One region of the Peribacillus sp. V2I11 genome, then DNA from elsewhere that is predicted to be linked to it. Evidence: predicted binding sites of a transcription regulator. Region 1 holds the regulator's gene; each other region holds the start of a gene.
The links. Region 1 encodes LexA, which represses DNA repair genes until DNA is damaged. Its sites were predicted from a motif close to CGAACATATGTTCG; they were not measured.

Region 1 (15,590 bases):
CAGGAAAATTGAAGCCGCCCTCCGAAACTTTCAGTCCAGGGGATTGGTTTCTTGGAAGTATTCCTCCCAATCTTGACACAGAGAAACCACCGATCGTGTTTGTTCAAGGGAAAAACAGCAGTTCAACCAGCTGGTACGGTGAAACGGAATATCATGGTGTTAATGATATGTATACCAAGGCGTATGAAGCAGGCTACCAAACTGTTTTTGTTCAGCTTCATGATTCAGCTGGAAATGGATCAGTGAGCCAATATGCTAATGGAAGGCTTTTAGCTCAAATGCTTTCAGAAATCAGTAACCATTTCGGGGGCGAAAAAGTAAATATTATAGCTCACAGCAAAGGAGGGCCAGACACCCAAGCGGCTCTAGTACACTATGGAGCACACCAATATGTTGGAAGGGTCATCACTTTAGCTTCCCCTCATCATGGTTCTTACCTAGCTGATTTGGCTTATAGCTGGTATGCGGGCTGGCTTGGTTCCTTATTAGGTCAAAAAGATGATGGAACTTATTCATTACAAGTTGGTAAAATGGCGGAATTTCGTTCTGTCACAGATAACCATGTTAACTCACGTAAAAACATGTATTTCACTGTAGCAGGTATGAACAGAGGCCCGGTTCTTTCAGCTTTATCAATGGGTGGACAATACTTATCTTCATATGGAGAAAATGATGGTCTTGTGAATGTATGGAGTACAAAAATACCCTACGCAACACATTTATTTACGGATCCCAACTTTGATCACGACAATATTCGAGTTGGTTCAGCTGTATTTTCAAGAATTGAACCCTATTTAAGAAGCACTTCCATCGCTGGGGTTCCTGAATTTAATGTCAACTATAAAGAACGAGTAGAAGATGATGTCATCACAACCGCACTCGCTCAAACCGTTCTGGGTGATGTCCTGAAACAAAATGTCTGGATTGAAAAAAATTTCCATGTAAATGAAGCCGCCCCATGTAATATAACCATATATACAGCCTCAAATGATGTTGAGGTTGAATTAATTTCTCCATCCAATAAAAAGTATTTACCTTCCTTAAAAGTTCATTCAGTCAAGAATGAAATTTCCTTTTTTAATGGCGCAACCATCCAATCATTCAATAGAAATAACCTTGAAATTGGGGACTGGAAAGTGCGAATGAAGACTAAATCGCCAAAAGACGCCTTCTTGTTCACAGCACAATTCAACGAAAAGAATCCCATTACTTTAAGTATGGCCGGTAAAGTTAAGCAAAAAGATGCAAAATTTTTAATAAAGAACCCAATGAATGATAAAAAAAGGCCAATCAGCACAACATTTTTGGTTCATCTATTAGATGAAAACGGTAATGAAATTAGTGAAAAAAGCTCCATTAAGGTAATGGATACCGAAAATTTTACTGGTGCCCTTCCAGAAGTACCTAAGTCAGGTGTTTATAATGTAACAATTGATGTCAAGGAAAAAAATGTGAATGGTACTGAAAGAACCCGGACGCTGATTCGTTCAGTCTATATTGAGAAATAGTGAAAGGCCTTCTCTTAATTGAGAGGGTATTTTTGATGAAATGAGATGGAGCTGTGAAATGGTATGGTTAACTAGGATGATGGCGATTCAGCAAAAGGAAACAGCCATTTTAGGTGTTAAATTTACGGGCGTTATATGGGGATATAAGCAAGTCAAGTCTCCTGGCAATAAAAAAGATTGATGAATTGCAACGAGTGACAACCTGTATAGATTTAATCCGCCTTTTGATACGATTCTCTATAAGACAAAATACCAGTCTTGAGTGCAGCATAATTGCCTATGCTTGCATAGCCATAAAACCAGCCCATGAAAATTCCTGCAACCAAATGATGACGATGGCTTATGAAAATGGAAATGAATAAGCCAAGACCTAAAGCGATGCTTGGGATGAATTTAGGAGGAACATGAAACATGACCTTTATAAGTTGAGTAAGAATCATGATGGTAGGAATGGCTATCACTGCATCCCAAAAGTTTGTATGGATGGTTGGGAAGTCCATAATTTCACCACCTTAACATGAAAGTTTTTAAAATTAATTTTTACTATTTATCAAGGTTTTATACCATAATATATGAATACATATTTAAAAATTATTTATTGAAAGGTTATCAAAATAAAATCCATAAATCTATATTATATCGATTGACGGCTTTCCTGTTTGGAAGGGGAGAATGGTTTTAATAAAACGCGGAGCGAGCCACTTTTCCGAACATTTTTTGTTGGACAAGCTGTAACCTTTCCCATATTTTAGAATACGATAAGAATAAAGATAAACAGTGAAAAAATAAAGTGATTCTAATAATTGGAGGTTCTAATGAGCAAGGAAAAGTTTATTAAGCATATTGCTCCTTATGCCCAGAAAATTCAAAAGGAATTTAAAATTTTACCTTCTGTTGTCATTGCACAAGCTTGCTTGGAGAGTGGATATGGGACAAGCTTATTAGCAAATCAAGGGAAAAATATATTTGGTACAAAAGGTGACTTTAAGGGCGAGTCTGTCATTATTCAAACAATGGAATATGTCAACGGTGTGCCCGTTCAAGTATGGAACAAATTTAGAAAATACCCAACTTGGGAAGTAAGTCTTCGAGATCTTGCCAATCTATATGTAAAGGGAACTTCGTGGAATAGAAGTCTCTATACAGCTGTCATTGGAGAAAAAGATTACAAAAAAGCACTCAAAGCAATATTCGATGCGGGTTACGCCTCGGACCCGAAATATATAGAAAAACTGGTGAGCCTAATTGAAACAAGTGATTTAACTAAATATGATGCAAGCACCGAAGAGGTTTATCATATTGTCAAAAAGGGGGATTCAGTCTCTGGGCTTGCAAAGGCATATGGTTCTACACAAGTGCAGATTCAACAGTGGAATGACTTGGTCGATCTAACCTAATTAAAGTGAACCAAAGATTAAGAGTGAAATGAATTTTAACTGGGAGCGGTATTTTACCGCTCTCCTTTTTTATTTGAAATAGTTTTTTTAAAAGTACATATATCAAGACAGGCGATAGTATACCTTTCATCCGTTATAAAGGATGTTAATATTCCATGAAAACTTGATTCTATTAAAAAATATCTCAAAATCTACTCTTCCATATGCATATTGAGAGAATTTGGGACATAAATTAAACAAACAAAAAAAGCGCGGTTAGCGCTTTTAGTGTATTTGCCTATATAAGCCGATTACTTTTCCAAGTATCGAAACATCTCGTAAAATAATTGGTTCCATATTTGAGTTCTCAGGCTGAAGCCTTATGTAATCCGGTTCCTTAAAGAATCGTTTTACAGTGGCTTCATCATCTTCCGTCATGGCCACGACGATATCTCCATTATTGGCACTGCTTTGTTGTTTCACGATGACATAATCCCCATCATGAATTCCTGCTTCGATCATACTTTCACCCATGATTTCCAGCATGAATACATGGTCATCATGTGGAACCATGCTTTCAGGAAGCGGAAAGTATTCTTCTATGTTCTCAATGGCCGTTATAGGCATGCCCGCTGTTACCTTTCCAAGTAACGGCACGTTCACGACATTGGCTTTGGGAATACTGTTCGCTTCCTCCGAATTCATTATTTCAATGGCCCTTGGCTTGGTCGGGTCACGTCTAATCAGGCCCTTACTTTCCAGGCGGGATAAATGTCCGTGTACTGTTGAACTTGATGCAAGTCCCACAGCTTCGCCAATCTCCCTTACGGAAGGTGGATACCCTTTTTGGCGGACCTCTTCTTTAATGAAATCAAGAATATCTTGCTGCCGTTTTGATAGTTTAGTCATTAGTGCACCTCTTCCCCAATGTTCTTTGCTACATTATAGCATGGCCCCCAACTCTATACAAACATAAGTTCGAATTTAGTTGTTGACTGAAACAAATGTTCGTATTATAATTTAACCATAACATACGAACGAACATTCGCTTTGGAGGGATAATTATGAAAAAATTATACAAAAATTATATTTATACGATTCTATTAGCGGGATCAGTATTCATCTTTTCAATTTTATTCTCTTGTACATTGAACAATGATCAAAAAAAAGATTTCCTTTCTATAGAAGTAAGTGAAGGTGACACCCTATGGGGAATTGCCGAAGAGTATGAAGAAGCAAATTTGACAAAAAAAGAATTCATTGGTTGGATAGAAGAGCATAATGGAGTCAGGGCGGATTCTATTAAAACTGGTCAAGTCATCGTCATACCGGTTAAAGAGGAAGAACTTGTCCAGAATTTGGCCAGTGAGCAGTAAGTAGTGAAGGTAGGGTATTATGAAGGCGGTAATCTATTGTAGGGTCAGCACAGAAAAAGAGTCACAGGAAACATCATTGGCAAGGCAGGAAGATGAATTAGTCAAATTGGCGGAAAAGATGGATGTGGAAGTTGTTTCCATTATAAAAGAACAGGCAAGTGGTTATGAGTTGAATCGGGATGGAATTTTTGACATGCTCGAACTATTTAAAACCAAAGAAGCTGAAGTACTATTAATCCAGGACGAAACAAGACTGGGAAGAGGGAATGCCAAAATAGCCCTTTTCCATTTCATCCTTAAAGAAGATGTGAAAATTTATACGCTCTCACACGATGGAGAGCTTGAGTTATCGGATTCGGATGCCATGGTCATCCAGATAGTCGGTATTGTAGAAGAATATCAAAGGAAACTACATAATCTTAAAATAAAGCGCGGGATGATAAGAGCCGTTGAAAAAGGGTACCGTCCTCAAAAAAACCTTCAGAATCAAAGGAACTCCACTGGAAGGGACCGTATGGAGATTCCTATTGAAGAAATTATTAAACTTCGGGCCAATGGATTGACATTCTCAGAAATCGCAGCCACATTAAGGGGCTTTGGATACAATGTATCTAAGGCTACTGTGAACAGGCGTTTTCTCGAACATCAAATGAATACAAAGGAAAGTAAATCATAGAACTTGTAATTTCGCTTTTTTTTTAATACCATGACAGTATCCGCAGATTATGAAGGAGCGAAATTATGTTATCAAAAGAAAAAATAGCCCGTATTAATGAACTTTCTAAAAAGGCAAAGGCTGAAGGTTTGACGGAAGTTGAGGCGAAAGAGCAAACCCAATTGAGAAGTGAGTATTTGGAAACATTCAGAAAGTCCATGTCCGATACGTTGGAGCATGTGAAAGTCGTGGATCCAGAAGGTAATGACGTCACTCCTCAAAAGATAAAAAATATAAAAGAAAAAAGAAATTTACATTAATGCTTGGATTCTTCTGAAGGGACATTCCAATTGAGAATTCTATTAGCATGTAAAAAGAGAGTGCATTGATGTATGTATTCTCCTATTTAGTTTATTCTAAATAGGGGACTTCTCTTATTTTTAGAAAATTGTAATATTGGGGCAGTAAATAGTGATTTTAGTTGTGATATTATGCTTGTCACTATAATATAAAGAGGTACATTACAGGAAGGGATGTTTTTACGATATGTTAGATAAATTAGATGCACTTTCTATTAATACGATTCGTACATTATCGATTGATGCAATTGAAAAGGCTAATTCTGGCCATCCAGGTATGCCAATGGGTGCAGCGCCAATGGCGTATAAACTATGGACCGAATATATGAACCATAACCCGAAAAATCCAGATTGGTTTAATAGAGACCGCTTTGTTCTTTCAGCTGGTCATGGGTCTATGCTGTTATACAGCCTTCTTCATTTATCGGGCTATGGCTTATCTATCGATGATTTGAAAAGCTTCCGCCAATGGGGCAGTAAAACTCCAGGACATCCTGAATACGGACATACGGCTGGTGTAGATGCAACTACCGGGCCGCTTGGACAAGGTATCGCAATGGCAGTCGGAATGGCAATGGCAGAACGTCACTTGGCTGAAAGCTATAACCGCGATTCTTACAATGTGGTCGATCATTATACATATAGCATTTGTGGAGATGGAGATTTAATGGAAGGTGTTTCTGCAGAAGCAGCTTCATTAGCTGGACATCTACAACTCGGAAGACTTGTTGTTTTATATGATTCTAATGATATTTCCCTTGACGGCGACTTAAGTCAATCATTTAGTGAAAGCGTGGCAGACCGGTTCAAATCTTATGGATGGCAGTATATCCGCGTTGAGGATGGGAACGATCTTCAGGAAATTGCTAATGCGATAGAAGAAGCGAAAACCGACGAAGCACGCCCAACATTAATCGAAGTGAAAACGGTTATTGGTTACGGTTCACCAAATCGTTCTGGTAAATCTGCTGTTCACGGCGCTCCGCTTGGTGCAGATGAGCTGAAATTGACAAAAGAAGCATATAAATGGACATTCGAAGAGGACTTCCATGTTCCTGAAGAAGTGTATTCACACTTCAATGAAGCTGTTGTTGATGCAGGCGCTCAAAAAGAAGAAGCTTGGAATGAATTGTTCAAAAATTACAAAGAAGCACATCCTGAGTTAGCACAGCAATTGGAGCTGGCCATCAAAGGTGAGCTGCCTGCTGAATGGGATCAGGAAATTCCGGTCTATGAAGAAGGTAAGACATTAGCTTCCCGTGCTTCAAGTGGGGAAGTACTAAATGCGATTGCCAAAAAGGTCCCTAGCTTCATTGGGGGTTCTGCGGATTTAGCCGGATCTAATAATACTGCCATCAAAGGTGAGACAGATCTATTACCTGGTAATTACAGTGGCCGTAATATTTGGTTCGGTGTACGTGAATTCGCCATGGGTGCGGCTTTAAACGGAATGGCACTTCATGGTGGATTAAAAGTATACGGAGGAACATTCTTCGTATTCTCTGATTATCTACGTCCTGCCATAAGAATGGCAGCACTAATGGGACTGCCTGTAAACTATGTATTCACTCATGACAGCATTGCTGTAGGGGAAGACGGGCCGACTCATGAGCCAATCGAACAATTAGCATCATTGCGCGCAATGCCTAACCTAGGGGTAATCCGTCCAGCTGATGGCAATGAAACGGCAGCAGCCTGGAAAGTGGCAATGGAGTCAACAAATAAACCAACTGCTCTTGTACTGACTCGTCAAGGGTTGCCAACAATAAAAGACACTTCCGAAACTGCGTATGAAGGTGTTTCAAAAGGGGCTTACATCATCTCTGCTTCTAAGAAAGAAGTAGCAGATGCATTACTTCTTGCGACTGGTTCCGAAGTGAACTTGGCTGTGGAAGCACAGAAAGCTTTAGCGAACGAAGGAATTGATGTTTCGGTAATCAGCATGCCATCATGGGATCGATTTGAAACTCAATCTAAAGAATATAAACAAAGCGTAATCAATCCGGCAGTGAAAAAACGTTTAGCTATCGAAGTGGCTTCACCGTTTGGTTGGGATCGTTATGCAGGTGATGAGGGTGAAATATTGGCCATCAATCATTTTGGAGCTTCTGCTCCAGGCGGTAAAATCATGGAGGAATTTGGTTTCACTGTAGAAAATGTAGTTGCCCGTGTTAAGGAAATGCTTAAAAAATAGTAATGGGGAACTGACACCAACTAGCGTGGTGTCAGTTTTTTTATCAAAAACAATCGTATTTTATATTGAATGTGCTCCTACTCTAAAGGAAATCTTCCATTCGACAAAAAAAGAAGATAATTTCTCCAGCAAACAACATATCTTTTTAGTTTGTCAATATATAATGAGAATAAATAAATTTCGTTTAAATGTGTCAGTTAAAGGGGAAAGTCATCAATAGTGGAAAATAGTGGAGAGGGTCCTGGTGGTTAGATGTTTTCGTGACCAAAATAGGAAAGCTAGGAGGCATTGGCTGATGAGAACCTATCAAATTTATTTAATCGAAGATGAATTTGCCCATCATTATTATGGAAGAGAGAAGCTATTTTTCAATTTGTTTTTGGAGTATATTCAAGCAAGGGGCAGACTGAAGAGTATTTTGCAAAAACAAATCGAATATGTCACCAAAACAGTCCCGATTATCCAGTTGCAGTTAGCTATTGAACAACGTTTGCAAAAAAAGATGAATTATTGGACTCAAAATGGAAAATACTATTTAGAAAAAACAAACGGATCAAGTAAAGCCGTTTTAATCATTCAGAATGAGTCCATTACTCTTAAGGCTGAAGGAGACTATGAAGCGGAGACGGCATTCTTTGAAAGTATTCGAAAATATGAAGCGAGTTTTCTGGCAATTGATTTTGAACATGAAAAATACGGTTGGTTAAAACCGATAAAAGAAAGAAAATTTGTGTAAATGGGGGACTTTTCGGTAGCGGGTATTGTATAATAACCTTTGGTCTAGTACACTGATGTTAGACAACATGAAGGAGGAAATAGTATGTGGGTTTACATTCTAGTTGGCGTACTGGCATTGATTGCTGGAGTAGTGCTGGGATTTTTCATCGCTCGTAAATACATGATGGATTACTTAAAGAAAAATCCGCCAATTAACGAACAGATGTTGAAAATGATGATGATGCAAATGGGTATGAAACCATCCCAAAAGAAAATTAATCAAATGATGAGCGCAATGAATAAACAACAAACAAAATAAGATAGCATGAAACCTTGATATATCAAAGTTCTTGGAAGATTGGATGCAAAATTTTATATAATATCGATATGGTTGATCCATTAAGACTGAATCCTTCCACCGATTTTATATAAAATTTTGGTTTATCTTTCATTTTTGTTTCTTAATCCACTTTTTCTGAATGAATGATTCAGTAAAGGTGGTTTTTGTTTTGGAATTGATAGATAAAAGCAGAACAGTATTTACTGATTGAAGAAAATTATAAAGAACGCATATTTAATAAAAATTTTTAGTATAAAAGGTAAGTCCCCATTCTAAAATGTACCCTTTGTTAAGGACAGCTTAAAAAAGATGATTCCTGTATTGTGGTATTATCCCCCTATAGTAGACAGTTGAAAGAAAGGTACTGTACTGTTTATTATGGAGGGGATATTTTTATGGGTAAATATAGAAGAACCTTTACTGTTGATTTTAAAATGCAAGCCATTGAAATGTACTTACATAGAGGTATGGGTAGTAAATTGATTGGAAAAGAACTAGGTGTAAGTTATAGACAGGTGGATTAAAAACTATAATAGTGATGGCATTCTGGGCCTACAAGAATTCAGTAGTACTTTACCTGGAACATCTTGTTTGAATTCCCTATTCAAAAGATTCGGCACCACACAAAGTGCTCGTGAGTGGCTTTCATCATTCGTCTGTACGGATTTGCCTTCCGAATAGGACATAGAATGCTGTACTTCTTCATGATTCGCCGGATACGCTTCAAATTATAGACAACATTAAATTGACCCGCCAAAGTCATCTTGATCTGACGAGCCCCTTTCTTACGATTTTTGAAATTTTTTCGATTTCTTTTTTCTTGTGATTTCACTGAGAAGTAATTATAATAACCACTTCTTGAAACACCGGCTATTTTTCATAGGTATTTCACCATATGTTTTAGCTGATATTTTTCAATCACGGAACGAATAGGATATATTTTTTGAAAGGAGGAAGAACTACTTCTTCATCCCCCTTTCTGCAAAACGAATCTTTTTTAACAGTTCGTTTTCTGCCTTTAGTAAGTTGATTTGTGCTTCTAAGCGAGCATTTTTCTCCTCTAAGGTAAGTATTCTTTCTTTTTGGCGCCTTGAATTTCCTGCTCTAGTGTCACATAAACCAATAATCCCATTCTTCTCGTAAACAGCTTGCCATCTCTTACTCGCTGATTTAATTCTTTCCGTCCCCAAAACCTCTATATCAAACCCAAATTCTTCAAAAATTCCTCTTGCGAATTTGCCTTTCTGTTTTTCCGCTATATATGCTTAAATTCATCAGTATAAGTAATCCCTTTTGAACTTACAGATTTAACATAATTATTTAGATGATAGTAGTTTGATTTCTTTCTCTGTAAAACGCTTTTTACTCATAACCTTCTCCAGTCCCATATTCTGTTTTCTCGTTGTGTTTCTTAATTATACAAAAAAGTACCCTATAGGGGCTGTTGACAAAATGGGGAAGAGCTTTTGCTCCTTCCCCATTTTGATTTTTATCGTTAATTGCTTGTTTATTGATTATTCTTCTTCATTTTTTTGTAGCTAGTTCATTACTTTTACCATTCGTTTTAAGTTTAAGGCCAACGCCGAAAAGAGGCATTGTTCATGGATTTTTTGAATGCCCCTCTTATATGTCTTATATAAATTGTGCTTTATTTTCATGGTGCCAAATGAGCCTTCACACCAGACTCTTCTTAGTTTTGAACCAGTTTGTAATCACTTGTTTTTGTCCTTTTCATGTTTTCTTCTAATAGTTCATGGGCGATGGGGCGTGATATGGTTCTTTTAGTCGCTGTTTTCCCGAAGCATTCCACTCTGAAAGGACAGACTTTACAGTCTTGGGTTTTTGCCGAATAGGTCTTGTAATTTGTTTCGCCCTTTCTCATTAAATGTGTAAAGGCTAGTTCCTTCTTATTTTGACATAGGTATATATCGTTTTCGCTATTATAAGTGAACTCCCGATGCGAGGTTGTCTTAAACGCCGAATCATACTGAGTGGGACTGATATACCCCGTTATGCCTAATTTTTTTAATCCATGGTGAATAGGCGTTGTATCGTATCCACGATCCGCCCCTACATTCTTAATATTTAAATGAAACTTCTCTTTTATCACTTTCAAGCGTTCTACGTAAGGTTCGCAGTCATTTACATTTCCTGCACTCGGATGAATATCTATTATGATTCCGTTTTGGGTATCAATGCTGGTATGAGCCAAATAGTGGGGACCTGATGGTTTCCCGGGTCGATTTAATAACCCTGAATCAGGATCGGTTTTAGAGACGGACACTATTTTTGTAGTAGACTCTTTCGGTTTTCTCCCAGCCTTTTTTCGGCCAACGTTTTCTCTTTTCTCCTGCAGTTCTTTTTCAAGCTTCTTTGCCTCTTCTTCAAGAGTATTTAAATACTGGGAAGGAGTCTTCTCAACCTCAACCTTTTTCACCTGATCCTTAGAAGCACTGGCTTTTATATGGGTAGAATCTGTCACAATGGTTTCCCCTGTGACCAATCCTTTTTCAATGCATAGTGAAACAATGTGATCGAAGATTTCTTGGAATACGGCACTGTCTTTGAACCGTCTTCGACGATTTTGACTAAAAATAGAGTGGTCGGGAATTCGATCAGTTAGATCAAGTCCTAAAAACCATCTATAAGCAAGATTTAAATGAACCTCCTGTTCAAGTTCGCGTTCTGAGTCAATATTAAAAAGATAGCCGATAAGCAACATCTTGAAAAGGAGGACGGGATCCAAAGACTTCCGGCCCAGTTTCGAATAAAAACTTTCCATTTTAACGTATATAAAAGAGAAGTCAATTCTCTCCAATATTAAGCGGAGAATATGATTAGTAGGAACAAAATCGTTCAAATCAATAAACTCCATTTTGCTTTGGTACTCATCATTGCGTCCCATCATAGAAATCCCTCCAATAAAAAACCTGCATAGAATAAATTCTATACAGGTTTCAGAAATTCCTTTTAGATTGTCAACAGCCCCTATAGGAGACTTTTTTAGGTGTCTACTCTATAGGGTACAGTTTAATTCTAGGTGAGCGCTTTTTTATTTTGAAAGTAAACACGCAAACAGAAAAAACACTTGTCCACACCTTCTATCAAAAGATGCATATACAGTATTAAGGAGGGTGTTAGAATGATAAATGATTTTGTGAAAAAATGCTTTGAGGATACTTGTTCGGTATGGTTTCCTAAATGTGAACATAAATTTGAACACAAATGTAAATTTAAAGATAACAAATGGGAATCTAAATTCAAATGGAAATCTAAATGTAAAAAATAAAAATCTTTTCAATTAATCTTTTTATTAAAGCACACTTGACCAATAAAGAGTCAGTGAATCTATAAAATTGATTAAAGTAAGCATCCGAGTAATCGGTTGTTTTTTTTGAATGAACTTAATAAATAGAAAAGTATTTAACCTGAATTGGTCGAGCGCTTTTTTGCATTTATATAGGTTGGTTTTATTTATATCTGATGCCCAAATTAATTTCATAAAGGATCTATATTCTTCATTCGCACCGTTTTAAACCATAAAAATATGTCTAAATATTAATGAGGGATCAAAAATTCGTTTCAGTAAAATCTAAAGATGAAGAAAGAGTGATTGAATCGTTATCATTAATTGCAATAATTTTAACACCGAGTCTTTTTTTAAGAGTCTTTAACTTCGGCAATATTAAAAGCATAAATTGGGGATTTCAATGCAATATTAAACCGATAGACAATGTTGAGAACCCTGTTGAGTTTTTTGAGTTGACTTTATCAACTGTAAATATTATTATTACAGTAATCTCCTTGAGGAGGATGCGTAAAGTGAATAGTGATTTTACAATAGCTGTGCATAGTTTGGTCTATTTAGCTTATTTACCAGATCATATGGCAAGCAGTGAGTCTATCGCAGAAAACGTTTGTACAAACTCGGCAAGGATTCGGAAAATGATGAGCTGCTTAAGAAAAAAGGGATTTGTAAAGACTAAAGAAGGTGTGGGCGGAGGCTATATTCTAGACTGTAACCCTGAAGAGGTAAGTTTGGCGGATATTTATATAGCGGTCTCACATGGAACCTTGAAACCAAAGTGGTGTACAGGTGATCCGGAGAAAAAATGTGTCATATCTTCCAATACCCAGGTAGTCATGGATCAAATATTTGATGAAGCTGAATTATATTTTGAAAAATATTTAGAAGATATAACTCTAAGCACTTTTTTGGAAAAAATTAAACAATGTCCGTGATATTGATTTAGTTTTTCCTTTGCACTAAATGTATATTTTATTATTACAGTTAATAACTTTGAATATCAAATGAACATAAAAGGGGTGTTAAGGAAATGGTTGAAAATAATCTGTTCAAAAATGGGGATTGGGTACAGGGAAAATCAAGAGATGGGGAACTTATCCATGGTTTTATTGAAACCGTAAGCGATAATCGAGAAATCGTTAAAGTGAATGTGGTGGAAAGTGACAATGAAAAAGCGGTTGGGAAATCGATTTGGATTCCGAGTAAATGGACCGAAAAATTGCCGGATCTAGAAATCAGTAATGAAACTCATCTTTTGGCCTTAATTGATTTGGCGTTACTTTCTAAAGATGAAACATGGTTTATGGAGTTATCCGGTAAATTGGAATCCATCAAGATCCATCCGAAAATAAATGCGAGGAAATCAGAATTTCTTATTCCGGGAAATGGAATCGCAAAAATTGATTTAAATAGATGATGAGTAAAGACCATAAATATTTCGGATAATACAAGGAGGAAATGATCATGACAATAGAACATGTAACAGATGATAATTTTGCTAGTGAAATCAAGGAAGGTTTAGTATTGGTTGATTTTTGGGCACCGTGGTGCGGTCCGTGTAAAATGATTGCGCCAGTGCTTAATGAAATAGATGTGGAAATGGGTGATCGGGTTAAGATCGTAAAACTTAATGTGGATGAAAATTCAGATACGACAAGCGAATATGGAGTGATGGGAATTCCAGCTCTAATTCTATTCAAAGATGGAGAAAAGGTAGATCAAGTTATTGGCTTCAAGCCAAAAGAAGCCATTTCGGCATTAATCACAAAACATGCATAATTATTATCATAATATGCGGATGTGTATCGTGAATTAAGGACTTATACCAACCAACATGGTGGGTAACTAAATGGAGGATTACTAAATGAATTCTAAATATACACCATTATTTGAATCGTTCAATTTAGGAGAGAAATTAGAAGTGAAAAATCGATTGGTGATGGCACCTATGACAAATTTCTCTTCTAATCCTGACGGGACCGTAACCGACGCCGAAGTTAACTATTATGAACGTCGGTCAAGCGGGGTCGGCATGGTTATAACGGCATGTACTTACGTGACGGCTAATGGCAAAGGTTTTCATGGAGAATTTGGCGGAGATCAGGATGAATTGATTCCTAGTTTAAGTCGTTTGGCATCAGCGATTAAAGCGAAAGGTGCAAAGGCAATTCTTCAGATTTTTCATGGTGGCCGTGAGGTTCCACCGGAATTAATACCAAATGGAGATGTTGTCAGTGCAAGCAATATCTCATCGGAAGGCGAAGGAAAAGCAGTTCCGCGTCCACTATCTGAAAAGGAAATAGAATCGATCATTCTCGACTTTGGTGAAACCACCCGACGTGCCATTGAAGCGGGGTTTGACGGTGTCGAGATTCACGGTGCAAATGGTTACTTGCTACAGCAATTCTTTTCGCCTCATTCAAACCGTCGTGAAGACAAGTGGGGCGGTTCCCTTGAAAAGCGCCTGACTTTTCCATTAGCGGTTGTGGATGAAGTGAAAAAGGCTGTTGCTGAACATGCCAAGGATCCGTTCATCGTAGGATATCGTTTTTCACCGGAGGAACCGGAAACACCAGGTATCACGATGGAGGATACACTTGCATTAATTGATGGACTTGTAACAAAGAATCTGGATTATCTTCATGTTTCATTAATGGATTTCTGGTCGAAAGCAAGACGGGGAGCCGAGGTTGACCGACCTCGGATAGAGATTATTAAAGAACGTATTGGAGATCATGTTCCCTTAATTGGTGTTGGTTCCATCTATACAGCGGATGATGCGATCAAAGCACTGCAATCGGGGGTTCCGTTAATCGCATTAGGCCGTGAAATCATAATCGATCCTGAATGGGTACAAAAAGTGGAACAAGGCAGGGAAGCTGAAATCGTGACAAAAATAAACAAAGATAATCAGCGGCAACTTGATATTCCAGACCCATTATGGCAAGCGATCATCCACTCTCCAGGATGGTTTCCCGGGATTGAATAAATAGACGTTCATATATTAGTGAAATAAAAAAATGCATAATGGTTTTCATATAACCCCGGATAAGGAACACATATTAAAGTGTTCCTTATCCGGGGCTTTTTATGATCTTTTGGCTGCTTCATAGGCAACATTAAGACAAAGTGGGTGAGTGCTAAACTGCATAATAAGACTTTTGCAACAATTTTTTTAATGGTCTCTCCTCCGTTAATTGTTTAAAAGGGTTTGGAATAACCTTCCTCTTAACAATAAACAAAAGTGAATTATAATAAATTTCTAAAATAAAATGGGTTTTTTGAAAATGAAACACTATTCTTTTTATTATGTAATTGAATTTGTTAGGTTCTGCGACAGCCTAACAATCTACTTTCGATTATTGAAGGAATTGGTATAGCCTTCAGGCCCATTTTCATTGAAGAGGGGTTCCCTATGTCGGGAATTTTGTAAAATATCCGGTAGATCTTCATTTCTGGATAAATTTCAATAATGGATAGAAGACAAATAACTGTAAGAGAAGACTCTGATAATAATTGATATGAACTTTTAGACTAGTACCTAGGGACAATAGTAAATGTACTTGATATTAAGGGGAATCTTAAATCAAAAATCACTTGTAGGAAGTCTGACCCTTATGAATTCTTACCAAAGATTGGAATCTGGAGAAAATATGCCCTGGTTCTTTCTAAGGAAAAAGAAAAAACACGGAGTGGTTTTATCCAACTCCGTGTTTTCATAATGTAGGGATTAGCAAACCTAAACGATATCTTTAAAA
Region 2 (5,713 bases), 2.3 Mb from region 1:
TGCCCGCTTCAGCTTTGCTTGGCGGCATCCTGGTTATGGTGGCGGATTTGATTGGGCGGACCTTATTCTCACCTTTGGAAATACCGGCTGGTGTCTTCACAGCGAGCATCGGGGCACCATACTTCATTTATTTACTTTATAAAACGAGGAATTCGTAAATCCGGTAAATGCAGAAAGAAGCAGCCATCCTAGGGATGGCTGCTTCTTCTTTTCATTAAGCTTCTTTAGCTGCTTCGATTTCAATGGTAAGCGTGATTTGATCGCCGATCAGTACGCCGCCTGTTTCTAATGCCGCGTTATATGTAAGACCATAATCACTGCGTTTAACTTTCCCTTTTCCGCTAAATCCTGCTTTTTCATTTCCCCATGGATCTTTCCCTTGGCCTTCGAAGGTTATACTGAAAGTTTCTTCTTGTGTGATTCCATTAAGAGTCACATTTCCAGTTACATCGTATTCATCTTCATTCGTTTTCATGATTTTTGTTGATTTGAATGTTAATGTAGGATTTTTTTCTACATCAAAAAAGTCAGCGGAACGTAAGTGATTATCCCGGTCTGCATTGCGCGTGTCAATACTGGCCACATCAACGGTAAAATCGATTTCTGCAGTTGTTAGATCCAATGGGTTTGCTAGAATGCTTGCTTCGAACTTATTAAAACTCCCTTTCACTTTAGCGATCATCATATGTTTTACGGAAAATTCAATAGCACTGTGAGTCGGGTCGACTGTCCATTTTGTATTTGTCATGTTAATTCCTCCTATTATTAATCTCGAATTTATATATCTTTAATTTGAGATATCTTAACTTAATGTAATTATATGAGGTGGAAGCGATAGTGTCAACTAAAAGTTTTCCTTAATTTAGAAAACATGAAAAACCCTGTGCATTTATGGGACACAGGGTTTTTTCTTATGAAGAAGAGTAAAGCTGACTACCTTCATTAATTGGCATGTTCTTTCTCTTCTTGATTGTTCACTTTACTCGGCCAAAAAGCACGGCGGCCAAGTAGGGCGGTGATTGCAGGAACAAGGAAAGGGCGCATAATGTATGTGTCCATTAACACACCAAGAGCAGTAATGAGCCCATTGAACCAAAGTGCAACCCGGAATACGAAAGAATAATGAAGGTTAATGCGATTGCTGCAATTATCCATACAGCAATGACAACCCAACGACTGGTTTTTCCGGTCATCATCCTGCCAAGTCTGCCTAATATTGATTCGTCCAATGAAGGCACCCCGCTTTTTTAATTATTTATCCTTGGTTCATTATAATGGGGTGCTGTTGACATATATAAAAATGGGTATGCTTACTCCATAGTTCTACTAAATGATTCAAGTTGTTAATGGCATGAAAATATGATCATCGATACATAGGGGAAAAGTACTTATTTAACTAATTTCTATTAAATTTGAAGATTGAAGAGTGAAATATAGGGAATAGGGGAAAGTATGGTAGTATTATGGCTTTTATTAACAAAGGAGGGATTTTTTTGTCTGATAAATCCAAAAAAACAAATGATGAACCGAAAGAAACATTAACGAACAGGCAAGGACACCCGGTAACGAATAACCAGAGTCTTAGAACTGTAGGGAACAGAGGTCCTAGTACACTTGAGAACTATGATTTCCTGGAAAAGATCAGCCACTTCGATAGGGAGCGTATCCCTGAACGGGTTGTGCATGCCCGTGGTGCAGGTGCACATGGTTATTTCGTTCCGACCGGTAAAGCGGGGGACGAGCCGATTTCAAAATATACGCGAGCGAAGGTTTTTCAGGAAGAAGGTAAAAAAACTCCGGTATTCGTGAGATTTTCATCTGTTATTCATGGAGGGACGTCCCCGGAAACGTTACGTGATCCCAGGGGATTTGCCGTTAAATTTTATACGGAAGATGGAAACTGGGATCTTGTAGGCAATAACCTGAAAATTTTCTTTATCCGAGATGCCATGAAATTCCCGGATTTGATTCATGCCTTCAAACCGGATCCGGTCACGAATATTCAGGACGGCAGGAGGATTTTCGATTTTTGCTCGAGTTCGCCTGAAACATTCCATATGGTTACCTTTGTGTTTTCCCCATGGGGCATTCCAGCTAACTACCGCATGATGCAAGGATCAGGGGTCAATACTTATAAATGGGTGAATGAGGAAGGGAAAGCCGTGCTTGTCAAGTATCACTGGGAACCGAAACAAGGGATTAAGAACCTGACACAGCAAGAGGCAAATGAAATTCAAGCTACGAATTTCAATCATGCCACACAGGATCTATATGAAGCGATCGAACGCGGGGACTATCCTGAATGGGATCTCAACGTACAGATCATGAGTGATGATGATCATCCTGAGTTGGATTTTGATCCGCTGGATGATACGAAGATTTGGCCGAAAGATGAGTTCCCATGGCTGCATGTCGGTACGATGGTATTGAATAAAAACCCTGAAGACTATTTCACTGAAGTCGAACAGGCTGCATTCGGCACGGGTGTCCTAGTGGATGGACTGGACTTTTCTGATGACAAGATGTTACAGGGACGTACATTCTCTTATTCCGATACACAACGTCACCGTGTTGGCGCGAATTATCTGCAATTGCCGATTAATGCCCCAAAGAAACCAACAGCCACGAATCAGACCGGCGGACAGATGCAATATGAAGTTGGCAGAGGCAGCCAAAGCCCCCACATCAACTACGAACCATCAACTGTCGGCGGCTTGAAAGAAGCCAAGCAGACGGGCAAGGAGTATACACCTATGGTGGAAGGGAAACTTGTTCGTGAGACAATCGATCGCCAAAACAATACGAAACAGGCTGGTGAAACATTCCGTGAATTCGAGGATTGGGAAAAGGACGATTTAATTTCAAATTTAGTGGCGGCATTGGCTCCCGCCGACAAGCGCATTCAGGAAAAAATGATAGCACTAGCCGAAGAGGCCGATGAAGAGTATGGCCGCAGATTGAAAGAGGGACTGGCCTCGGCTTCTGAACATACGGACTCCTCAAAACCTCTGGGTGGGACGGATAACCCTGAGGACGCCGTTAGAAAAGGACATGAAGCGGATCCATATTGATTGGAATGAAAAGAAGCAAACTTTCCTTTAAAGGGGTTTGCCTCTTTTTTTTAATGGGCATAATTGTTGGATGTGTGGAATGTTCCTCTGATGATGCCTTGAAAATCAAGTGGGAAATTGATTGGCAAAAAACTTCATAATCATTTAAACTGAAACTACTCTATTTTTCTCTTATAAAGGAGATGAAAAAATGATTAAAATTCTTTCTGCCCTTTTCCTTCCTTGTCTACTTGTCATGCTATTTTCAAGAGTCACCTATAACAATGTCGTGGGCCTTGTTTTAACTGTTGCCTTGATTACAGCTTCCGCATATAAAGGTTATACGCATACAAACTTATTGATCATCGTCGATGCCTTATCCCTGACAGTGGGATTTTGGTTATCAAAAAGAATGATGAAACGTACATCCAAGAGCGCCTGACACCAAAGGTGCTTTTTTTGTACTTAAACTTGTCATTCCCCTCACTACATCATGAAGTCCATAAAACAAAAAATAGAATGGATGTTCGCTTATTGCTGGTTTGTTTTAAGGCTATTGTGGTAGAATGTGTATATAAGCTTTATTAAACCGGAATAAATAGAAGGGATATAGGCATGTCCCGTTTTCATATAAAAATATTTCAATAGGAGGCTATGCTTGGTGAAGGATAAGTTTGAGTTAGTCTCAAAATACTCTCCTCAAGGAGATCAGCCGGCAGCAATTGAAATGCTGGTCGAAGGGATTAAGGAAGGCAAGGAAATGCAGACGTTATTGGGGGCAACGGGGACAGGGAAAACGTTCACCGTTTCCAATGTGATTCAAAGAATCAATAAACCGACTCTTGTCATTGCCCACAATAAAACGTTGGCAGGGCAGCTTTACAGTGAGTTCAAAGAGTTCTTCCCTAATAATGCCGTTGAATACTTCGTTAGCTATTATGATTATTACCAGCCAGAGGCTTATGTTCCATCCACGGATACATTCATCGAAAAAGATGCAAGCATCAATGATGAAATCGATAAACTGCGTCACTCGGCAACCTCGTCTTTGTTCGAAAGGAAAGATGTCATCATCATTGCCAGTGTTTCGTGCATATATGGACTCGGTTCTCCTGAAGAGTACCGGGAGATGGTCGTTTCCCTCAGAACAGGCATGGAAATAGACCGGAATGCCTTACTGCACAGACTCGTGGATATTCAATATGAGAGGAATGACATTGCTTTCCAAAGGGGGACCTTCCGCGTTCGCGGCGACGTGGTCGAAATTTTCCCGGCCTCACGTGATGAACATTGCGTACGGGTCGAGTTTTTCGGGGATGAGATTGACCGTATCCGCGAAGTCGATGCCCTGACTGGTGAAATTACCGGTGAACGTGAACATATCGCCATTTTCCCGGCTTCCCACTTCGTAACCCGCGAAGAGAAAATGCGGATAGCCATTCAAAATATCGAAACGGAACTGGAAGAGCGATTGAAGGAATTAAGGGAAGATGAAAAACTCCTTGAAGCACAGCGTTTGGAGCAGCGGACCCGATATGATTTGGAAATGATGCGGGAGATGGGCTTTTGTTCAGGGATCGAGAACTATTCCCGCCATTTAACCCTTCGTCCCTCAGGTGCGACACCATACACTTTAATGGATTACTTTCCAGAGGACTTCCTATTGGTCGTGGATGAATCGCACGTAACCCTTTCGCAAATCCGCGGAATGTTCAATGGAGATCAGGCGCGTAAGCAAGTGCTCGTCGATCATGGCTTCCGTCTGCCGTCTGCAAAAGATAACCGACCGCTAAGATTTGAAGAATTTGAAAAAAAGGTCCATCAATCCATATTCGTTTCGGCAACTCCGGGACCATATGAACTCGAACATACGCCGGAAATGGTTCAGCAGATCATCCGTCCTACCGGATTACTGGATCCGACGGTAGAAGTGCGGCCGATTGAAGGCCAGATAGATGACTTGATCGGTGAAATACAGGAGCGCGTCAAAAAGAACGAGCGTGTGCTCATTACGACCTTGACGAAAAAGATGTCCGAAGATTTAACTGATTATTTAAAGGAAATCGGCATCAAGGTCCAATATCTTCATTCGGAAGTGAAGACCTTGGAAAGGATAGAAATCATCCGGGAACTGCGAATGGGCAAATATGATGTACTCGTTGGAATCAATCTTTTAAGGGAAGGCCTGGATATTCCGGAAGTGTCGTTAGTGACCATTCTGGATGCCGATAAAGAAGGCTTCCTTCGCTCGGAACGTTCGCTTATTCAAACGATGGGCCGTGCAGCCCGTAATGCCAACGGCCACGTCATCATGTATGCAGACCGCATCACGAATTCGATGGAACTTGCCATCAATGAAACGGGACGGCGCCGTGAAATCCAGGAAAATTATAATAAAGAGCATGGAATAATGCCTCAAACCATTCAAAAGGATATCCGTGATTCCATAAGGGCGACTCATGTAGCCGAAGAAAGCGAAGAGTATAAGGAAGACCTTGCACCAAGCCTCGCGAAGCTTCCTAAAAAAGAGCGTTTAAAAGTGATGGCAAGCATGGAAAAAGAAATGAAGGAAGCGGCAAAGGCACTGGACTTCGAGCGAGCTGCCGAGCTGCGTGATTTATTACTAGAGTTAAAAGCGGAAGGGTGACGAAACATGGCAATGG
Region 3 (5,713 bases), 670 kb from region 1:
CAAAGTATGGCATGGGCTTTTTAATCGTACCGATCATCCCGATAACTAAAGGCATTTCCGTTCATTCGATACAGGGTATTGTTCACGGCAATCGATCAGAGCAAATCATGAGTGATGTTTTACATTCTGCAGCGGATAATGATATTGGTTACTTTATCATTGATTTGTCGAAGCTCCTCGTTCAAGATAACTGTTTTCCTACCTTTCTCTTCAATATGATGAGTGCTCTTGTTTGATGGGGGTGGAAACGACCATAACGGGTGTCACTCCAACCTTTGCCAAGAGCATGTAAATAACTTTGATTTAAAGAATCTCAAAACTAAAATGGTTAAGGATATTCAGTATGAACTTGATTACATAGGCTATGCCTGGATCGAAAAGTAATATTTCATGGCAGTAAATCCATGGTTTTGAACCTATCCAATTATATTATTGGCAGGACAATGATAATGGAAAATCCAAACAGGTGAATGGATGTAAGTGGGTCTTATCAATCTTAATTCTGAAAAATTGAAATGCCTTATCTTTATGCCAGGAAAGATGAAATGCTTTTTTTATGGTCATACTTTTTTACTAAGGGTATCTGTATTCTCCCCAAAAGGCTCCAAAAACCCACCCATATTTCACAGACAAACATATATGGAGGATACCTGTAACCCGCTAATTCCTTGAACGGTGTTTTTTTTCGAAAAAGTAATGACATAACAAGTCTTCGGTTTTGTTGCGAAGGCGGGGATTGAAATAATTATGATGTTCCTCGTATCCTTTATATAAAAAACAATACATCGTGAAGGATTCATCGCGTTTGATTTCACTAACCTTAATATTCTCCTTGCGCAAATAGCGCCGTACCTCGGCAAGTTCGTCTTGAACCACTTTTAAAATATGTTCGACTAGCTCCGAATAGGGCCTTTTTAATTTGAACGGACAAATTTCGATGACCTTGAGATCCCGGTTTAAGACTGTAATAACCATAGGAAGGTAGATGGCTTTTTCAATCATATTTCGGTCATCTTCTGGAATGCGGGTCATCTTGACCGCTCCTTTCTAAAATAGCACGTTTTTAATATAGTATGTATACCTTGCAAAGATGAGAACATTCGTTCTATTTTTTTATCCTAATGTATTTTCAGTGTATAAGCAAGCAGTTTTGATAAATCATAAAATATTCGTTAACAAGATTATGTTTTCCGGAGATAGGGAAAGTATGAAGATATATGGATAATAATTCTTGCAATTTCAGGGGAAAGTGATATATCTAAAATAAACAGTTTTTAATAAGTTTATGCTGCTTTGATAGCAGCATGTCGAGGGAGATAATTATGGATTTGGATACTATACGTGAGTGGTTTACACTTGATCATATATCTGCACTTATTCAGCAATATCGCTCATTCGGTCCAATTCCTGGGATCTTACTGCCGATGCTGGAAGCTTTTTTGCCCTTTTTGCCCTTAGTGGTGTTCGTGCTTGCTAATGCAACGGCTTTTGGTCTCTGGTGGGGATTTTTATTTTCTTGGATTGGTGCGGTAGCGGGTTCTTTTTTAATCTTTTTGGTTATTAGAAGATATGGTCAAATGAGGTTTTTCAGATTTTTGCAAAAGCATAAGCAGGTGCAGAGGTTGATGGTTTGGGTGGAAACCCATGGATTCGGTCCTTTGTTCATATTGCTCTGCTTCCCTTTTACACCTTCGGCTATCGTTAATATCGTGGCAGGACTTTCAAAAGTCAGTCCCTTGCAATATGGACTTGCAGTAGTGGGAGGGAAAGCGGTGATGATTTTTACGATCAGCTTCGTAGGTTACGATTTAGTATCCTTAATTCATAAGCCGGTGCGTACGATCATTATCGGGATCGTCATCTTTATCCTTTGGTATGTGGGTAAAAGACTGGAGGTCCGGTTAAATAAAAGCATGAAGAGGGAAGAAGGACAATAAATTAGTATATAAATGTAGTAGGGGTTGAATTAGATGGAAAAAACAAACAGGAATTCTTTATCCGATTGGATAAAACCAGCGATGATAGCTTTTGTTATTTACATCTTAATCCGTACATTTTTCTTTTCAAGCTATGATGTTGAAGGGAAGTCGATGCAGCCGACCCTTGAAGATGGAAATAAACTTGTCGTGAATAAAATCAATTACCAGATTCATGATATCAACCGTTTTGACATTATTGTTTTTCATGCGAATTCACAAGAAGATTATGTTAAGCGAGTTATAGGGATTGCAGGTGACCGAATTCGTTATAAAGATGATTGGCTTTACGTAAATGGTGAGAAAGTGGATGAGCCTTATCTTGAGAAATTCAAGGAAGGTTTCCCAGGACAGGACTTTACGGGTGATTTTACATTAAAAGAATTGACGGACATGACCAAAGTTCCGGAGGGCAAGCTTTTTGTCATGGGTGATAATCGTCTTGAAAGTGCTGACAGCCGTCACTTTGGTTATATACCGGTTGAAAATGTTGTCGGTAAAGTGGATGTTCGATATTGGCCGGTCAAAGAATTCAATTATAAATTTACAGGTGAATGATTGTGGAAGCCCAAAAATTATGTGGGCTTTTTCTTTTTGGGAAAAACGCGAACGTACGATTGGTGTTTTTTAAAGGGAAACGGTAAAATAATAGAAAGTAAATCTAATTGGAAACAGAAACTTAGTCATAAAGACGAAAGTATTTCTGGTATGATGGATCTAGATATTATGTTATAAGGGGGAAAAAGAGATGTCACTCCGTTTTTTACTGGGAAGATCAGGTGCAGGGAAAACTTCGAATATATTGGACGAAATTCGCTCCAAATTGGCAGAAGATCCCGAAGGAAATCCAATTATCTACCTGGTTCCTGATCAGATGACGTTTCTATCTGAATATAAATTAATTAAAACACCAGGCCTTGCCGGAATGATCCGGACACAGGTTTTCAGTTTTAGCAGGCTTGCTTGGCGCGTTCTTCAGGAAACCGGGGGGATGAGCCGGCTACATTTGGACAGTGTTGGCGTTAATATGTTGATACGGAAGATCATGGATGATAAAAAGGAAGAGTTAAAGATGTTTCGTCGATCTGCTGATAAGCTGGGGTTCATTGCACAGATGGAGCTAATGCTGGCTGAGTTCAAGCAGTATTGCATCCAACCTGATGACATTCAAAACTATTTGGACGAAACCTCACAGGCCGGCAGCGGCATTCAGGATAAACTGCATGATCTTGAATTGGTCTATCAGGCTTTTGAGGATGAAATGGTTAACAAATATTTAGATTCCGAAGATTATTTCACTTTGCTGATCGAAAAAATGTCAGAGTCTTCATATATAAGGAATGCGGATATATATATCGATGGTTTTTATAGCTTGACTCCACAGGAATTATTGGTTGTGGAAGAAATGATGAAGCTGTGCAGGAGTGTAACGATCTCGCTTACGTTAGATCAGCCCTACAGACAATATGCTCCGGATGATTTGCAATTGTTCAGGCAAACAGGAAATCTTTATCATCACCTTTATCAGGCTGGATTGAGGAATGGCATACCGATTTCAGAAGATCGAATCTTAAAAGGAACGGAAAGGTTTGGAAAGAGTCCGGGGCTGAATCATCTGGAAACTTATTTTGCCATTCGTCCTGCACAAGCGTTTGAGCAGTCACCTGATGTAACGATCGCCCAGGCAGTTAACCGCAGAGCTGAGATTGAAGGTGTTGCCCGGGACATCTTGTCGCTGGTCAGACAGAAACAGCACCGTTTCCGTGATATTGCGATTTTAGTCCGTAATGGAGAAGCATACGCAGATATTTTACAAACCGTTTTTCGGGATTATCAAATTCCCTTATTCGTCGATTCCAAACGGACGATGCTGAACCATCCTCTGATTGAACTGATTCGTTCCACTTTGGAGATCATCAATGGCTATTGGCGTTATGAGCCGGTATTTCGTGCAATCAAGACCGAGCTTCTATTTCCGCTGCAAAAAAACCACGATAGGATGCGTGAACAGGTAGATAAGTTGGAAAACTATGTGCTGGCCCGTGGCATTAAAGGAAGCAGGTGGACGTCCAAAGATCGTTGGACCTATCGGCGCTTCCGCGGACTGGAACTCGAGGACCGGAACCAAACTGATAAGGAAATGCGGCTTGAGCAAGAGTTGAATGAGATGAAGCAATTATTTACCGAGCCCATCTTGAAGCTCTCAAAACGTGTTAAAAAGGCTGCTAATGGCAGGGAATTGTGTGAAGCCCTTTATCTATATCTTGAAGAATTGCATGTACCGGAAAAATTGGAAAAGCTGAAACAAGAGGCAGAAGAAGCAGGTGATTTGGTATCGGCAAGAGAGCATGAGCAAACATGGAATGCGGTTGTCGACCTATTAGACCAATTCGTTGAACTGCTGAGCGGGGAAGAGCTTTCCATGAAACAGTTTGCCTTAATCATTGAAGCTGGTCTGGAGTCTCTTGAATTTTCTTTGGTACCGCCGGCAATTGACCAAGTATTGGTCGCTAATCTAGATTTATCCCGCCTGGATGATGTGAAGACAGCTTTTGTTATCGGCCTGAACGAAGGGGTTCTGCCAGGAAAAGCTGTATCTGACGGGATATTTTCAGATAGTGATCGTGAGGTGCTGCTGGCTGGTGGACTTGATGTTGCCCCAAGTTCAAAAGTGCGCCTGCTGGATGAGGAGTTTACAGCGTACAAAGCATTTACTACGCCTGCCGAGGCCCTTTATTTATCATATCCGCTTGCCGATGAGGAAGGAAAGGCACTTTTACCCTCATCCTATTTGAAACGGGTAAGGGACGTATTGCCTAACGTTTCCGATGTGTATTATATGAACGATCCGTCCGATCTGTCTGCTGAGGAACAGGTGAAATATGCTGCAAATCATGATGTGGCCCTATCGTACCTGGCTGCCCAATTGCAGCTGAAAAAAAGGAACTATCCAATCCATTCACTATGGTGGGATGTATATAATGCCATTATTGATGATGAAATGGCCGGTCCTTCCGCAACTAAGGTTTTATCGAGCCTTTTTTATCAAAATAGGACAAAGAAATTATCTGAGGAAACAAGTAAGCAATTATACGGTGAGAGCATTCTTACAAGTGTATCCCGGATGGAAATGTTCAATAGCTGCCCGTTTTCCCATTATGCCGCACATGGCTTGAAATTGCGGGAACGGCAAATTTTCCGTTTGGATGCACCGGATATAGGCGAGATGTTCCATGGAGCGTTGAAAATGATTTCCGATTACTTAAAGGAACATGATATTCCTTGGTCTACATTGACCTCTGAACAATGCTTGGAGTTGGCCAGAATTGCTGTGGAGAGACTTGCTCCTAAACTCCAAAATCAGATTTTGTTAAGTACGAACCGCCATCACTATTTACGCAGGAAACTGGAACACGTGATTGGACGGGCCTCGATCGTATTAAGTGAACATGCAAAGGTGAGCGGTTTTGCTCCAATCGGATTAGAACTTGGATTCGGAAAAAATGGCGAGCTGCCTCCACTTTCTTTCACATTGAAAAACGGTACGAAGATGGAATTGATCGGGCGGATCGACCGCGTGGATAAAGCGGAAGAAGATGAGGGTGTCTATTTGCGTGTGCTCGATTATAAGTCGAGTGAAAAGGAGCTGAACATGAGTGAAGTATATTATGGACTCGCGCTCCAAATGTTGACATACCTTGATATCGTCGTCACCCATTCCAAGTCGCTTATTGGAA

Region 2: the regulator LexA is predicted to act here: its motif matches at 3,567-3,580, upstream of uvrB (excinuclease ABC subunit UvrB).
Region 3: the regulator LexA is predicted to act here: its motif matches at 2,583-2,596, upstream of addB (helicase-exonuclease AddAB subunit AddB).

What each region holds. Positions count from the first base shown of each region.
Region 1 covers NZ_JAUSYW010000001.1:383,010-398,599, reverse strand. The annotation lists gene QFZ73_RS01870 (esterase/lipase family protein) at 1-1,508, shown strand, start outside; gene QFZ73_RS01865 (hypothetical protein) at 1,567-1,689, shown strand; gene QFZ73_RS01860 (hypothetical protein) at 1,721-2,008, opposite strand; gene QFZ73_RS01855 (glucosaminidase domain-containing protein) at 2,324-2,905, shown strand; gene lexA (transcriptional repressor LexA) at 3,170-3,793, opposite strand; gene yneA (cell division suppressor protein YneA) at 3,949-4,260, shown strand; gene QFZ73_RS01840 (YneB family resolvase-like protein) at 4,280-4,936, shown strand; gene QFZ73_RS01835 (DUF896 domain-containing protein) at 5,002-5,235, shown strand; gene tkt (transketolase) at 5,462-7,468, shown strand; gene sirA (sporulation inhibitor of replication protein SirA) at 7,764-8,204, shown strand; gene QFZ73_RS01820 (YneF family protein) at 8,289-8,504, shown strand; partial or broken gene QFZ73_RS01815 (transposase) at 8,921-9,086, shown strand; partial or broken gene QFZ73_RS01810 (HTH domain-containing protein) at 9,089-9,895, opposite strand; gene QFZ73_RS28850 (hypothetical protein) at 10,064-10,183, opposite strand; gene QFZ73_RS01805 (IS1182 family transposase) at 10,216-11,433, opposite strand; gene QFZ73_RS01800 (RrF2 family transcriptional regulator) at 12,348-12,767, shown strand; gene QFZ73_RS01795 (IDEAL domain-containing protein) at 12,863-13,249, shown strand; gene trxA (thioredoxin) at 13,297-13,611, shown strand; gene QFZ73_RS01785 (NADH-dependent flavin oxidoreductase) at 13,697-14,821, shown strand; gene QFZ73_RS01780 (DoxX family protein) at 15,585-15,590, opposite strand, start outside.
Region 2 covers NZ_JAUSYW010000001.1:2,650,093-2,655,805, forward strand. The annotation lists gene QFZ73_RS12745 (FecCD family ABC transporter permease) at 1-158, shown strand, start outside; gene QFZ73_RS12750 (YceI family protein) at 215-748, opposite strand; gene QFZ73_RS12755 (MMPL family transporter) at 943-1,155, opposite strand; gene QFZ73_RS12760 (catalase) at 1,494-3,071, shown strand; gene QFZ73_RS12765 (CsbA family protein) at 3,262-3,492, shown strand; gene uvrB (excinuclease ABC subunit UvrB) at 3,712-5,697, shown strand; gene uvrA (excinuclease ABC subunit UvrA) at 5,704-5,713, shown strand, end outside.
Region 3 covers NZ_JAUSYW010000001.1:1,060,390-1,066,102, reverse strand. The annotation lists gene QFZ73_RS05155 (STAS domain-containing protein) at 12-236, shown strand; gene QFZ73_RS05150 (YhjD family protein) at 661-1,032, opposite strand; gene QFZ73_RS05145 (TVP38/TMEM64 family protein) at 1,323-1,937, shown strand; gene lepB (signal peptidase I) at 1,971-2,534, shown strand; gene addB (helicase-exonuclease AddAB subunit AddB) at 2,725-5,713, shown strand, end outside.